3 regions of the Brucella pseudogrignonensis genome follow, and region 3 is predicted to be linked to each of the others. Evidence: predicted binding sites of a transcription regulator. Region 3 holds the regulator's gene; each other region holds the start of a gene.

Region 1 (4,171 bases), 880 kb from region 3:
TCGAAAGAAACGCCATTTCCTTTTCATGCACATAGCCGTCAGCGGTCGCTATATGAAACAGTCCGTCGAGAATATCTTCGAGTAGATGACAATTCTCATCGCCTTCGCGACAAAGCCCCGCAAGCTGACGCGCATAGCTCTCGTAACCAGCGACGTCCTGCTGCGCGAGGTTATAAAGGCGCACCACATGCGCATGTTCTTCTTCGGGTACGGAGAAAATCCGCTGGAACGCGCGAAACTCATCCTGCGTCACGACACCATCAGCCTTAGCCATCTTGGCCGACAGTGCAATCATGGCGATGGAAAAAGCAACGCGTCTGCGCGTGTCTGCATCGCCTTCGAAAACTGTTCGCACAGCTTCAATCACGCTGGAAATAGCGCTGAGCGTTATAGAGGTGAAAAAATCACCGATTTGAACCCAGATCGACATGAATCGTTTCTATAGAATTCCGCAAAGGCTGGAAACAACAACTCGCGACAATCGACGAAAAAACAATAATTTAGCAATAAACAAAATAGTTATTGGGGCTGACGTTCTGAAAAAGAACGCTGCGCGGAACTCGCAGCGGCTTCACCGGCGGCCTGCGCCTGTTGCTCGGATTGTCCGACTGCTTTGGCTGCGGCTTCCGCGTTGCTGCGCGCACGCTCAATGGCTACAGCCTGTTGTTCGGGTGTCATAACACCGGAATTATCTTCCAGCGCCTTTATAAGATTAGGGCCTTCCTGCGCTTGCTGAACAGGTGCAGATGTCGATTGTTCCGACTGTGTCGGCGCGGCTGCCTGTTCCTCTGCACCTTTGCCACAGGCAGCAAGCGCAACAAGAACAATAGCAGAAATGAAAAACAAGAAATTACGGCTCATGACAAAAGACATAACCGAAGTCAGACGGCGTTTGAACACTGAAAACGCGCTCACCTCATCTTTGTTTTCAACAATCGCAGAATTTGTCACTCGTTCCGTTCCCTTCGAGGCAAATAGCGGCCCGAAAACGGACCGCTATCTGAATTCTGTGAATACCGTGGGCATTCACGTGACTATCACTGCAAGCTAGTTTGCAGGCGGAGTTCCGGTTGTACCTGGCGTTGAAGGCGTCGGTGTTGCTGGCTCAGGGGTAGCCGGAGTCGTTGTCGTGTTATTAGCCGGCGCTGCCGGTGCAGCTGGCGCTTCAGGCGCCGGCGCTGCCGGAGCGTTACTGGAATCTTTTGAATTGTCGCTACAAGCTGCAAGACTCAAAAACGATACGGCAGCAACTGAAGCAATCAAAAACTTCTTCACGGTGGCTCTCCTTACCCTAAGTTGAAGCGTTGCGGGGATATAGCCAACGCTCTCTGGTTTTTTGTGACTGACCCCTTAATGGCCAATCACCTTCATAAGACATTCGTCACACCACTCTTTTTGTCCCCGGCGCTATTTCCAAGCGATGTTTTGACGATGTCAACATCACAACACAAAACGGCACGCATACGAAAAGGTTCTCTCAAATAGTCTTACGCACCGTAACAAACCGCCATAATAACAAAGGACTAATCATAACTTTCTGCGTCACGCGCCTGTTACCCGATGATGTTTAACTCTGCCAAACACGTCTGGCTTCGCCAGTGATTTGGCACCGCAGGAACCGGGAACATGGCATGAAAACGCAGAGTACGAACGACACGATCCTCAAGCGTGCAGTCACTCAAAACAACGCGCTCTCAAAAGACGGTGCTTCGGAAAGACTGTTTGCCTGGCTGTTTAAAGGGCTGGTTTATCCGCAGATATGGGAAGACCCGGAAGTCGATATGGCAGCACTTTCCATAGAACCGGGGCATCGCATCGTGACTATCGCGTCAGGCGGCTGCAACGCACTTTCTTATCTGACGGCCGATCCGGCTTCGGTCGAAGCTGTCGATCTGAACAATGCGCATGTTGCTTTTAATCGGCTGAAGCTCGCCGCACTCAAACACTTGCCAGACTACGCAACATTCTACCGCTTCTATGGAAAAGCCGATGACAAGGCCAATCTTGCGGCCTATCAGCGCTTCATCCAACCTCATCTTGATAACGAAAGCCGAGCCTATTGGGAAAAGCGCAAATGGAGCGGCCGCCAGCGTATCTCGATTTTCTCCCGCGATCTCTACCGCCATGGCCTGCTAGGCGTGTTCATTGGCATGGGACACCGCGTTGCCCGTCTTTATGGCATTGATCCGCGCGACATTCTCAAAGCACGCACCATGGAAGAACAGCGCACGTTCTTTGATACTGCCCTAGCACCCTTGTTTGAAAAACGCATGGTGCGCTGGGCCACAGCGCGCAAATCATCACTGTTTGGCCTTGGCATTCCGCCACAGCAATATGATGCCTTGGCAACAGCCGGCAATGGCGATATGGCTTTCGTCCTTCGAGCGCGCCTCGAAAAACTCGCCTGCGCTTTCCCTCTAAGCGAAAACTATTTCGCATGGCAGGCGTTTGGACGCGGCTATAATAATAATGACGAGACCGGCCCTTTGCCGCCTTATCTCTCTCGCCTAAACTTCGACACTGTACGCACGCGCGGTGATCGCATGAGCGTGCGCAATGCCAATTATACGGAATTTCTCGCCAAGAAGCCTGCTTCGTCGGTGGATCGCTATATCTTGCTTGACGCGCAAGACTGGATGAACGACGCACAACTCAACGCACTCTGGAGCGAAATCACGCGCACGGCAGCACCCGGTGCCCGCGTTATCTTCCGCACAGCAGCCGAGCCAAGTTTGCTGCCGGGACGTGTAGATGTCTCAATACTCGACCATTGGAATTATTGTGCAGAACAATCTCGTGCTTTGCATAACCGCGACCGCTCTTCCATCTATGGCGGCTTTCACCTTTATGTTCTGAAAGACGCATAATATGAGCGCCCATCAAAAACAGAGCAGCGGCATAGACCACGCGAGCCTGATGGACCGCGTCTATCGCCACCAACGATACTTCTACGACGCGACGCGCAAATATTATCTTCTCGGTCGCGATACAATGATCGCAGGCCTCAACGTTCCTCAAGGCGGCAGCGTATTGGAAATAGGCTGCGGTACGGGACGTAATCTGGTAAAAACCGCGAAGACCTACCCCACCGCAAAACTCTACGGCATCGATATTTCAGCCGAGATGCTCGATACCGCTCAAGCAGCTGCAAAGAGAGCCGGAATTGCGGAACGCATAGAACTAGAACGTGCTGATGCAACACATTTCAATCCAGTCAAACTTTTCAATGTAGACAGTTTCGACCGTATCTTCATTTCCTATGCGGTTTCGATGATCCCGCAATGGCAATCGGCTATTGCTGAAAGCATCCAGCACTTAAAGCCCGGCGGAGAAATGCATATTGTCGATTTTGGCGATCAGCAACGCCTACCAAGCCTTTTCAAAAATGCCCTTTTCACATGGCTAAATTGGTTTCATGTGACTCCACGCGAAAACCTCTTTGCTGTGTCAGAGCAGCTTGCAAAAGAACAAGGCGCTCATTTGCAGAAAAAAGTCCTGCACCGCGGCTTTGCATGGATCGCTATTATCCGCAAAACGCCCTAAACCTGCGACACAATATATATCGAGCAAAGTTTTGCCCGCCGACTGATGACGTCAGCATCGGGATCGCGTAACCCTAATCAAGACTGATTCGCGACACCGGGACTATCGTATGAACGCTACCGCCAGCCGCTGCTTTCTTGCCCTCGGGGCGTTTCTTCTGTCCGCTTGTACGACAGTCGATTATGATTTCGCCGACGTTAAAAAATCCGGCAATTCGATGCAGCAAATGGCACGACCATCCGGCGCGATTAACGCGCCGCGTTTTGGTGATCGCAAACCGTTTGAATGGACTGGCCGCACACCGTGGCATTACCCAATCCACGGCACGGATGTTTCCAAATATCAGGTCGATGTAGACTGGAACACAGTCCGGCGCAGCGGCATTTCCTTTGCCTTCATCAAAGCAACAGAAGGCGGCGACCGCTTCGATGATCGCTTCACTGAACACTGGAACGGTGCAAAACAAGCTGGCATTCCACGAAGCGCCTACCACTTCTATTATTTCTGCCGCCCTGCAATCGAACAGGCGCGCTGGTATATCCAGAATGTACCGCGTGATCCAAATGCATTGCCGCCCGTACTCGACATGGAATGGAATGCACATTCGCCCTCGTGCAAACTGAGGCCG
Region 2 (4,171 bases), 530 kb from region 3:
GTCTATGCAAAGGCGCGCGCGACGATTGAACAGAAGCTTGTGACAGCAAATGCTTCGCAAGTTGTGGCAGTTCGCCAACGCAAAATACTTGAAGATGCTATCGAAGAAGTCGAAGCCTTTTATGCGCCGCCAGCTGCCGCACCTGTTGCAGAGCAGCCGTTGCATGATCCGCTTGAAGATTTTCTTGCCGAATCAAGTCAAACATCTTCGGACGAGGCGCCTTTCGTAGCTGGCAATCGGTCCTATTCCGATCATGACGTTGATACTGATGAAGATGCAGCACCCGTGCAGGCGCGTCGTCAGGATGAGTGGTCAGCAGAGCGCGAACAGGATCGCACGGAAGACAAGCCTGCTTATGCACGCCGCGGTGAATATACTGACCCTGTACGTTTTAAAGAAAAGCGCTCTTACAAGGGCCCTATCATTGGCCTGATTGCTGTGCTCGTTCTTGGCGCTGCCGGTTACGGTGTTTGGGCGAACAAAGACAAGTTGCAGGAACTGGCCTCAAGTCTTGGTCGCAGCGATGCACCAGCAAGTGGTGATACGGGAACAACGCAGCCAGAAGCCGGGCAGACCGCAGGTTCTGAACAGCCGCCGACTGGCCAGCCAGCGGCGCCGTCTCAAGAACAGAAAATGACGCAGCGTCTGATGGAAGATGGCAGCGAGAAAGACGAAGGTCCAGCGGGCGGTCAGTCAGGTCTTGGCGAAGGCAAGTCAATGGCGGCTTCAACGCCGGGTGCGGAACAGACCAATACGCAAAGCCAACCACAGGCCCAGCAAGCTGTTGCCGTTGGCCAGCAAGCGCTTCTTTATGAAGAGCGCGGTGGTACGGAAACTGGCTCGGTTGAGCGTGGAACAGTTGTCTGGTCGGAAATACAGGAAAGCCCGGGCGAAGGTGAACCTGCTGCCCCGGCAATTCGTGGCACGATCACGATGCCTGACACCAAAGCCGAGCTTAAACTAACCATTCGCAAGAACACGGATCAGTCCATTCCTGCCAGTCATTTGATTGAAATGGTATTCACTCTACCAGATGATTTTCCGGGCGGCGCGGTCGATAATGTTCAGCGCATCACGTTCAAAGATACGGAACAGGCTGCGGGTAATCCATTGATCGCTGTGCCATCAAAGATTGCCGATAATTTCTTCATTATCTGGCTCAATGATGCGACGACAGCGCAGGACACCAATTTGTCACTGATGCGCCGTTTGCAGTGGATCGATATTCCGATCTCATACCGCAATGGTCGCCGTGCTCTGATCAGTCTTGAAAAGGGTGTTCCGGGCGAGAAGGTGTTTAACGACGTGTTGGGTGCAGGTTAATCATAAAATAAAAAGGCCGCTTCGCGCGGCCTTTTTTATTACCGGCAATCACGCCGGATTATTTCTTTTCAGAGAACGCCTTGATGGCTTTTGCAACTTCAGAAGCCGCAGTTTCGGCAGTATCAAAGCCATTCAGCTCGACCGTCTTACGGCCTTCTGGAAGCTGCTTGTAGACGCGGAAGAAGGCTTCAAGGCGCTGCTGCTCAATCTTTGGCAGGTCAGAAAGTTCTTTGATGTTGTCATAGGTCGGGTCGATTTTTGAGGTTGGTACAGCAACGATCTTGTCGTCCTGCTCGCCACCGTCAATCATCTTCAAAACGCCGATTGGGCGAACCTTGATGATCGCACCTGGCACGATTGGCTCACGGGTATAAACGAGCGCATCAAGCGGATCGCCATCGCCCGCGAGCGTGCTGGTGATCGAGCCGTAATTGGCAGGGTAGACAACCGGCATCGACTGATAGCGATCCACGATGATGTGGCCGGTCTTGTCGTTGATTTCGTATTTGGTGAAGCTGCCCTGTGGAATTTCAATGGCAGTGAAGAATTCTTTTCCGTCCTGCTCTTTCTGCGGGTAGTCGAGATAAGAGACATATTCAGACGCAGATACAGCAGTGGCAGCAGTAAGAGCGAGCGTTGCAGCAAGCAGGAGCTTTTTCATAGCATGACCTTTAAGGCTTCGGTGAAATACGACCTGTTGCCTAAAGACATTGCATTACAGATATTTGACGGTTTTTTATCAGTTGGATGACACATAACGAAACTGCCGCAAATGGTTCCCCAATCGCGGCAGTAGAATGGAATCTAAATTAGCAGGATTATGCGTTGGCTTCCTCGACATGGGTCAATGCCTTATGCTGTTTGAAAGCTGCTGCCTTGACTGCAGCCTGTACCTTTTCGAAGGCACGGACTTCAATCTGGCGTACACGTTCACGGCTGATACCAAACTCACCGGAAAGATCTTCCAGTGTCATCGGGTCTTCCGAGAGGCGGCGCGCTTCGAAGATACGGCGTTCGCGTTCATTGAGCGAATCCATTGCCTGTTCGAGCAGCGAGCGGCGGCTTTCCAGCTCATCCTGTTCAATCAGAACCTGTTCCTGACTGCTGCTGTCATCGACAAGCCAGTCCTGCCATTCGCCTGATTCACCTTCGGCTGCACGCAGTGGCGCATTCAGCGAAGCATCACCGGACAGACGGCGGTTCATGGAAACCACTTCGTCTTCGCTCACCTTCAACTTGGTCGCGATCTGTTTGACCTGATCTGGGTTGAGGTCGCCATCATCAAGCGCCTGAATTTTGCTCTTCATCTTGCGGAGATTGAAGAACAGGCGTTTCTGATTGGCCGTGGTGCCCATCTTCACAAGGCTCCACGAGCGCAGGATATATTCCTGGATTGAAGCTTTGATCCACCACATTGCATATGTGGCAAGGCGGAAGCCGCGTTCTGGTTCAAAGCGCTTGACCGCCTGCATCAAGCCGACATTGCCTTCGGAGATAACTTCACCAATTGGCAAGCCATAGCCGCGATAACCCATGGCAATCTTTGCTACGAGACGGAGATGGCTGGTCACCAGCTTATGTGCGGCTTTCGGATCGCTATGTTCATGATAACGCTTCGCCAGCATGTATTCTTCCTGCGGCTGAAGCATTGGAAAACGGCGGATTTCTTCCATATAACGGGTTAGGCCACCGTCACCGGATGTAATGCTTGGAAGACTAGTACGGGCCATTAAGCACCCTCCTTTATAGTTTCAGGTTCCCGTCTGGCAAACCTGTCGCGCTGGCTGCCTCCTGCACTTCCCTCGCGAACTTACATATATAGGCATGATTTTGGCGAAAACACGATCTCTAACCTCATGAAACAATGTGTCACTAGAATGTGAACACTTGTCATTCCTGAGAGGCCACAACCATTTTGGGTGAAGCCTTGTTTTGAGACCCCGTTTTCGCCCTCAAGGCATAATCTTTACAGACTTAATCTGGCGTTCTGAAACTGTGAGAACTTACAGCGTTATGTAGAGTGCTTGCGGAAATTTTCCAGAAGCGTCTCCATGTCTTCAGGCAGATCGGCCTCAAAGCGCATGATTTCGTCGGTCGTTGGATGCGTGAATGCCAGAAGCCAGGCGTGAAGCGCCTGACGCTGAAAACTGTTCACGGCATTTTTCAATGGCTCTGGCAGCTTGTTGGCCTTGGTCTTATAAGCGCCGCCATAATCCATGTCCCCGACAAGCGGATGACCGATATGGGCCATGTGAACGCGAATCTGATGGGTGCGACCTGTTTCAAGGCGGCATTCGACCAGTGAAGCAAGTGATGTGGCGTCTTCTTGCGGTGCGAATTTCTCGATGGTCGAATAATGCGTGATGGCGTGGCGTGCGTCTTCGCGGTCTTCTTTGACAACGGCTTGCTTGGTGCGATCACGGTGCGAGCGGCCAAGATAGGCGTCGATATAACCTTGTGGACGTTCGGTCATACCCCAAACAAGTGCTTTGTAGGCGCGTTCGAGATCGCCGGTGCGTCCATGATCGGCGAACTGGTCGCTCAAGTGGCGATGGGAATGGTCGTTCTTGGCCACAACCATGACGCCGCTGGTGTCTTTATCCAGACGATGAACAATGCCCGGACGACGCACGCCGCCGATGCCTGACAAGCTATCGCCACAATGATAGATAAGAGCATTCACCAGCGTTCCGGTCCAGTTGCCGTTGCCCGGATGGACAACCAGACCAGCAGGCTTGTTGATGACGATGAGATCATCGTCTTCATAGAGAATATCCAGTGGGATGTTCTCGCCTTGTGGGTCGGCAGGTTCAGGCTCTGGTAGCACGACGGTAATCTTCATGCCTTC
Region 3 (4,171 bases):
ATGACGGGAGTATTATTGTCATGTGCCATAGGGCTGCAAACCTTGTGTTTGATAGAATCAGCGGCAGTGTATCAGAAGGCATAATTTCACCACTCTTTTTACTGTTATTGCGCTATATTGATGAAGCGGTCGAATTTTTTATTCAATGAGAGCAACGGCTATGAAGAAAAGCGTGCTTATTTTCCTCGGTATTGCAGGGCTGCTTGCAGGCTGTCAAACCATGACACCTGAACAGCGCCGCGCGGCAGATGAACAGACCTGCCGCAGCTATGGTTTCAAACAGAAATCGGATGCTTTTGCGAATTGTCTGATGCGGCTTGATCTCGACCGCCGCGCGGATCGGCGCGAATGGCAAAACAGAGCCAACTTTTACGACAGGCCGATGGTAATTTATCAGCCCGTTCCGGTAGCCGTGCCTGTAAAATAAAAAAGCGCCCTTCGGGGCGCTTTTTCATTCTGCGATCAGCTCAATTTCAGAGCGGCGATTGCGGACGATCCTGAGCGAGAAGCATCGCACCAATTGCATCAACATGCTTCTTGTCAGCGGTATATGCCAAGGATGCATTCTGCTCCGCTGGTGCGGTTTCATCAAATGTTGGCTGATAGCTTGCAACTTGCGTCAGAACTGGCTTTTCAGCGGGCGTCACAGGCAAGGTCGCCAGACGATCACCGCGCGCCTGTGGACCAACGCCACCGTTCTGCTGCGTCTCTGCCGTTTTTGCTGCCTCAGCCAGAGCAACCTGAACCGTTGGCTGTGCTTCCGGAACAGTCCCATCCTGCTGTGTGGTTACGTTGTAAAACGGCCCTTCCGGCATGGATGGCGATTGTGGTGTTGATACATAAGCGAGATTGTAAGGCGTCTGCGGAACCGGGTTCTGCAATTCGCCATCACGTCCACGCTTTTCATAAAAAGAATTTCCACCTGCAACCAGCACATAGTGCATATTGTTGTAAGGGAATTTGAGCCCTGCCGTATGGAAGAACATCGAGTTCTTCAAAGATGGATGACGCTTGCCTTTAAGAACTGCATCGGCAGCTGCTTGTACATCTGGCAAAGCTTTGGAATTCATCTTGCGGGTGAGAACGCCCGGCGCAAACTGGTTTTTCTGACCAACAACGCCGCAAATCGTATCAGGATAGCTGCCCGATGCGAGACGGTTCATCACAACTGTGCCGACGGCCATCAAGCCATCTGGACTCGACCGATTGGATTCGAAAAACATAGCACGCTCAAGGCATTCTCTGTCTCTGGCCGTGTATGTGAACGTCTTAACGCCATTGACCGTTTTGACATGGCTCGTTGCAACCGTCTTTTCGGTCTTGGCCTTGTTTGTACCGCCAGTCGTCGTGCAGCCCGTCACCAGAAAAGGTGCTACGATCAGACCAAGAATAACCGGCAGTTTCCATTTACGAGCGCGCATCAACGGCTCAATCTCTTAATTAGGCGCATCATTACGACCCTTAACTGATCCAGTCTGTTTTCACTTTTAGAGCGCCTTCAAGGCGCTGCAAAATCAGGCTGGCGTTCAAGCCAAATCGAACGAAAATTAAAATTCAAACGTTCTGCTAATCTTCTTAGAGTGCAAGGATTAAGAATTTTTCGGCAAAAACAAGGCAAAAAATCATATTTCAAATTGAAGCTGATATTGAAACCGAAAGACTCAAGAGCTCAAAACTGAAAACAATAATCAGCGCTAAGCCATTCTAAATTATTAACAAATCATTAACGCAACCATTCAAATCTTATAAGCTATTGATTACACGCGATTCAATTGCGGTGCAGCTTGCACCATAGAGCTGCCTTAATTCGTGGATGCTGTAAAATCCTGCTAAGTCATAGAAATCGGCGCTGAAAAAACCTCAACGTGCGCCTCTCACGCGCTTAACGTCCTGTGTGAGTCAAATCTTTGAAATGAACTGTAACATCGTGTGATACGGTCCATTATGGAACGAATTATCATCGACAACACGAATCGGAACGGATCATTTCCTAACAAAAATGGCCCGTTTCCTTTCAGGTAACGAGCCATACAAAATCTATTCGATAAACCTGAAGATCAGCCGAACGAATAGCCAGCGCCGCGCACCGTGCGGATCGGATCAAGCGTGCGGCCAATATTGATCGCTTTACGCAGACGTCCGACATGCACATCGACCGTGCGATCATCGACATAAATATCCGGACCCCAGACACCATCCAACAGCTGACTGCGCGAGAAAACGCGGCCCGGGGACATCATGAAATATTCTAGCAAGCGAAACTCTGTCGGCCCTAAGCGGATTTCTTTTTCCTTGCGATAAACGCGGTGCTGCTGACGATCGAGAACTAGCTCTCCGACTTTGAGCACATGCGACAAAACACTTGGATTGGCGCGGCGCAGCATGGCTTTAACACGCGCGAGCAATTCCGGGGTCGAGAACGGTTTGACCACATAATCATCGGCACCAACGCTCAAGCCGCGAACACGTTCGCTTTCTTCGCCGCGTGCAGTCAGCATGATCACCGGAAGACGCTCGGTTTCTGGCCACTGACGCAGACGTCGGCACAATTCGATGCCTGATACACCCGGCAACATCCAGTCGAGGATAAGAAGATCCGGCACGTTTTCGCGCAGCGCAATTTCGGCTTCGTCGCCGCGCAAGATCGTATCGACGTGGTAGCCCTCGGCTTCGAGATTATAGCGCAACAAAACGCTCAGCGCTTCTTCGTCTTCAACCACAGCAATCTTGGGTGCCTGTGACATGCAATGTTTCCTATTGAGTTAAGCGTGGCGACACATACAACTCCCCCGTTCAGCCGCGTGCCGCCGCGTTTTCTTACATATGCAAATGGCTCGCTGCATGCTTACAGCAAGCCATGTTTTCAGGATTTACGCGCCTCGTCCACGACAATACCGTGGCTCAGGTCTTCTTTCGGGCGTTCCGCAGGCATCTGCAGGCCGGTCACGATGTAATAGACCGTTTCTGCGATGTTGGTTGCGTGATCGCCAATACGCTCAATGTTCTTCGCGCAGAACAGAAGATGCGTGCAGGCCGAAATATTGCGCGGATCTTCCATCATATAAGTGAGCAGCTCGCGGAACAGCGAGGTGTACATCGCGTCAATTTCATCATCCCGATCACGAACAACATTGATCTGCTGGACGGAGCGCGTTGCATAGGCATCGAGCACATCTTTCAACTGTGTCAGAGCCAGCTCAGCAAGTGTTTCAAGCCCTCGATAAAGCTTGCCCGGCTGGCGCGATTCCGAAACAGCCGCAACGCGCTTGGCAATGTTCTTACCAAGATCTCCCACGCGCTCCAAATCAGCAGAGATGCGGATCGAGCCGATGATTTCTCGCAGATCAACAGCCATTGGCTGGCGCTTGGCAATGATCATGACGGCCTTATCGTCAATCTCGCGCTCGCTTGCATCAAGAATGAGATCGTCGGAAATAACGCGCTGTGCCAGTGCGTTATCGGCATTGACAATGGCTGCAACCGACTGTTCGACCATGCGTTCCGCATGACCGCCCATTTCGGCGATCTTGTGGGTCAGGAACTGGAGTTCTTCGTCGTATGCGCTAACAGTATGCTGGGACGCCATAATAGACCTCTCGATTAAAAATGCAGGAAGCGGAACCGCAATGGGCTCCGGCTTTTGCTGAAATAGTGTTTAGCCAAAACGACCAGTGATATAGTCCTGCGTGCGCTTCTCGGTCGGTGCCGTGAACATCACATCCGTATCGCCAACTTCCACCAGATTACCCAGATGGAACATCGCCGTGCGCTGTGAAACGCGTGCAGCCTGCTGCATCGAGTGGGTCACGATGACGATGGTGTAGTTCTGGCGCAACTCGTCGATCAGCTCTTCAACCTTTGCGGTTGCAATCGGATCGAGTGCCGAGCAAGGCTCGTCCATGAGGATCACTTCCGGGCTGACAGCAATCGCGCGTGCAATGCACAGACGCTGCTGCTGACCACCGGAAAGACCGGTTCCTGCATCGTGCAGACGATCCTTCACCTCTTCAAAAAGGCTGGCCTTCTTCAAGCTTGTGACAACGATTTCTTCGAGATCGGTCTTGTTACGTGCGAGACCATGAATGCGCGGGCCATAAGCCACGTTTTCAAAGATCGACTTCGGAAACGGATTTGGCTTCTGGAACACCATGCCAACACGGGCACGCAGTTC

What was found. The regulator PhoB, encoded in region 3, activates phosphate uptake and scavenging genes when phosphate is short. The targets are predictions, from matches to a motif close to TGTCATNNANCTGTCAT.
Region 1: a site for PhoB is predicted at 1,541-1,557, ahead of RI570_RS02460 (DUF3419 family protein). Genes of this name have one in related genera too.
Region 2: a site for PhoB is predicted at 2,060-2,076, ahead of RI570_RS04170 (inorganic diphosphatase). Genes of this name have one in related genera too.

What each region holds. Positions count from the first base shown of each region.
Region 1 is NZ_JAVLAT010000001.1:497,730-501,900, forward strand. It holds gene RI570_RS02445 (DnaJ family molecular chaperone) at 1-430, opposite strand, end outside; gene RI570_RS02450 (antifreeze protein) at 520-873, opposite strand; gene RI570_RS02455 (hypothetical protein) at 1,048-1,275, opposite strand; gene RI570_RS02460 (DUF3419 family protein) at 1,632-2,867, shown strand; gene RI570_RS02465 (class I SAM-dependent methyltransferase) at 2,869-3,543, shown strand; gene RI570_RS02470 (GH25 family lysozyme) at 3,653-4,171, shown strand, end outside.
Region 2 is NZ_JAVLAT010000001.1:843,717-847,887, reverse strand. It holds gene RI570_RS04175 (transcriptional regulator) at 1-1,323, shown strand, start outside; gene RI570_RS04170 (inorganic diphosphatase) at 1,382-1,984, opposite strand; gene rpoH (RNA polymerase sigma factor RpoH) at 2,142-3,053, opposite strand; gene RI570_RS04160 (RluA family pseudouridine synthase) at 3,335-4,171, opposite strand, start outside.
Region 3 is NZ_JAVLAT010000001.1:1,376,981-1,381,151, reverse strand. It holds gene RI570_RS06725 (aminopeptidase) at 1-29, opposite strand, end outside; gene RI570_RS06720 (hypothetical protein) at 161-427, shown strand; gene RI570_RS06715 (cell wall hydrolase) at 474-1,424, opposite strand; gene phoB (phosphate regulon transcriptional regulator PhoB) at 2,058-2,744, opposite strand; gene phoU (phosphate signaling complex protein PhoU) at 2,864-3,586, opposite strand; gene pstB (phosphate ABC transporter ATP-binding protein PstB) at 3,656-4,171, opposite strand, start outside.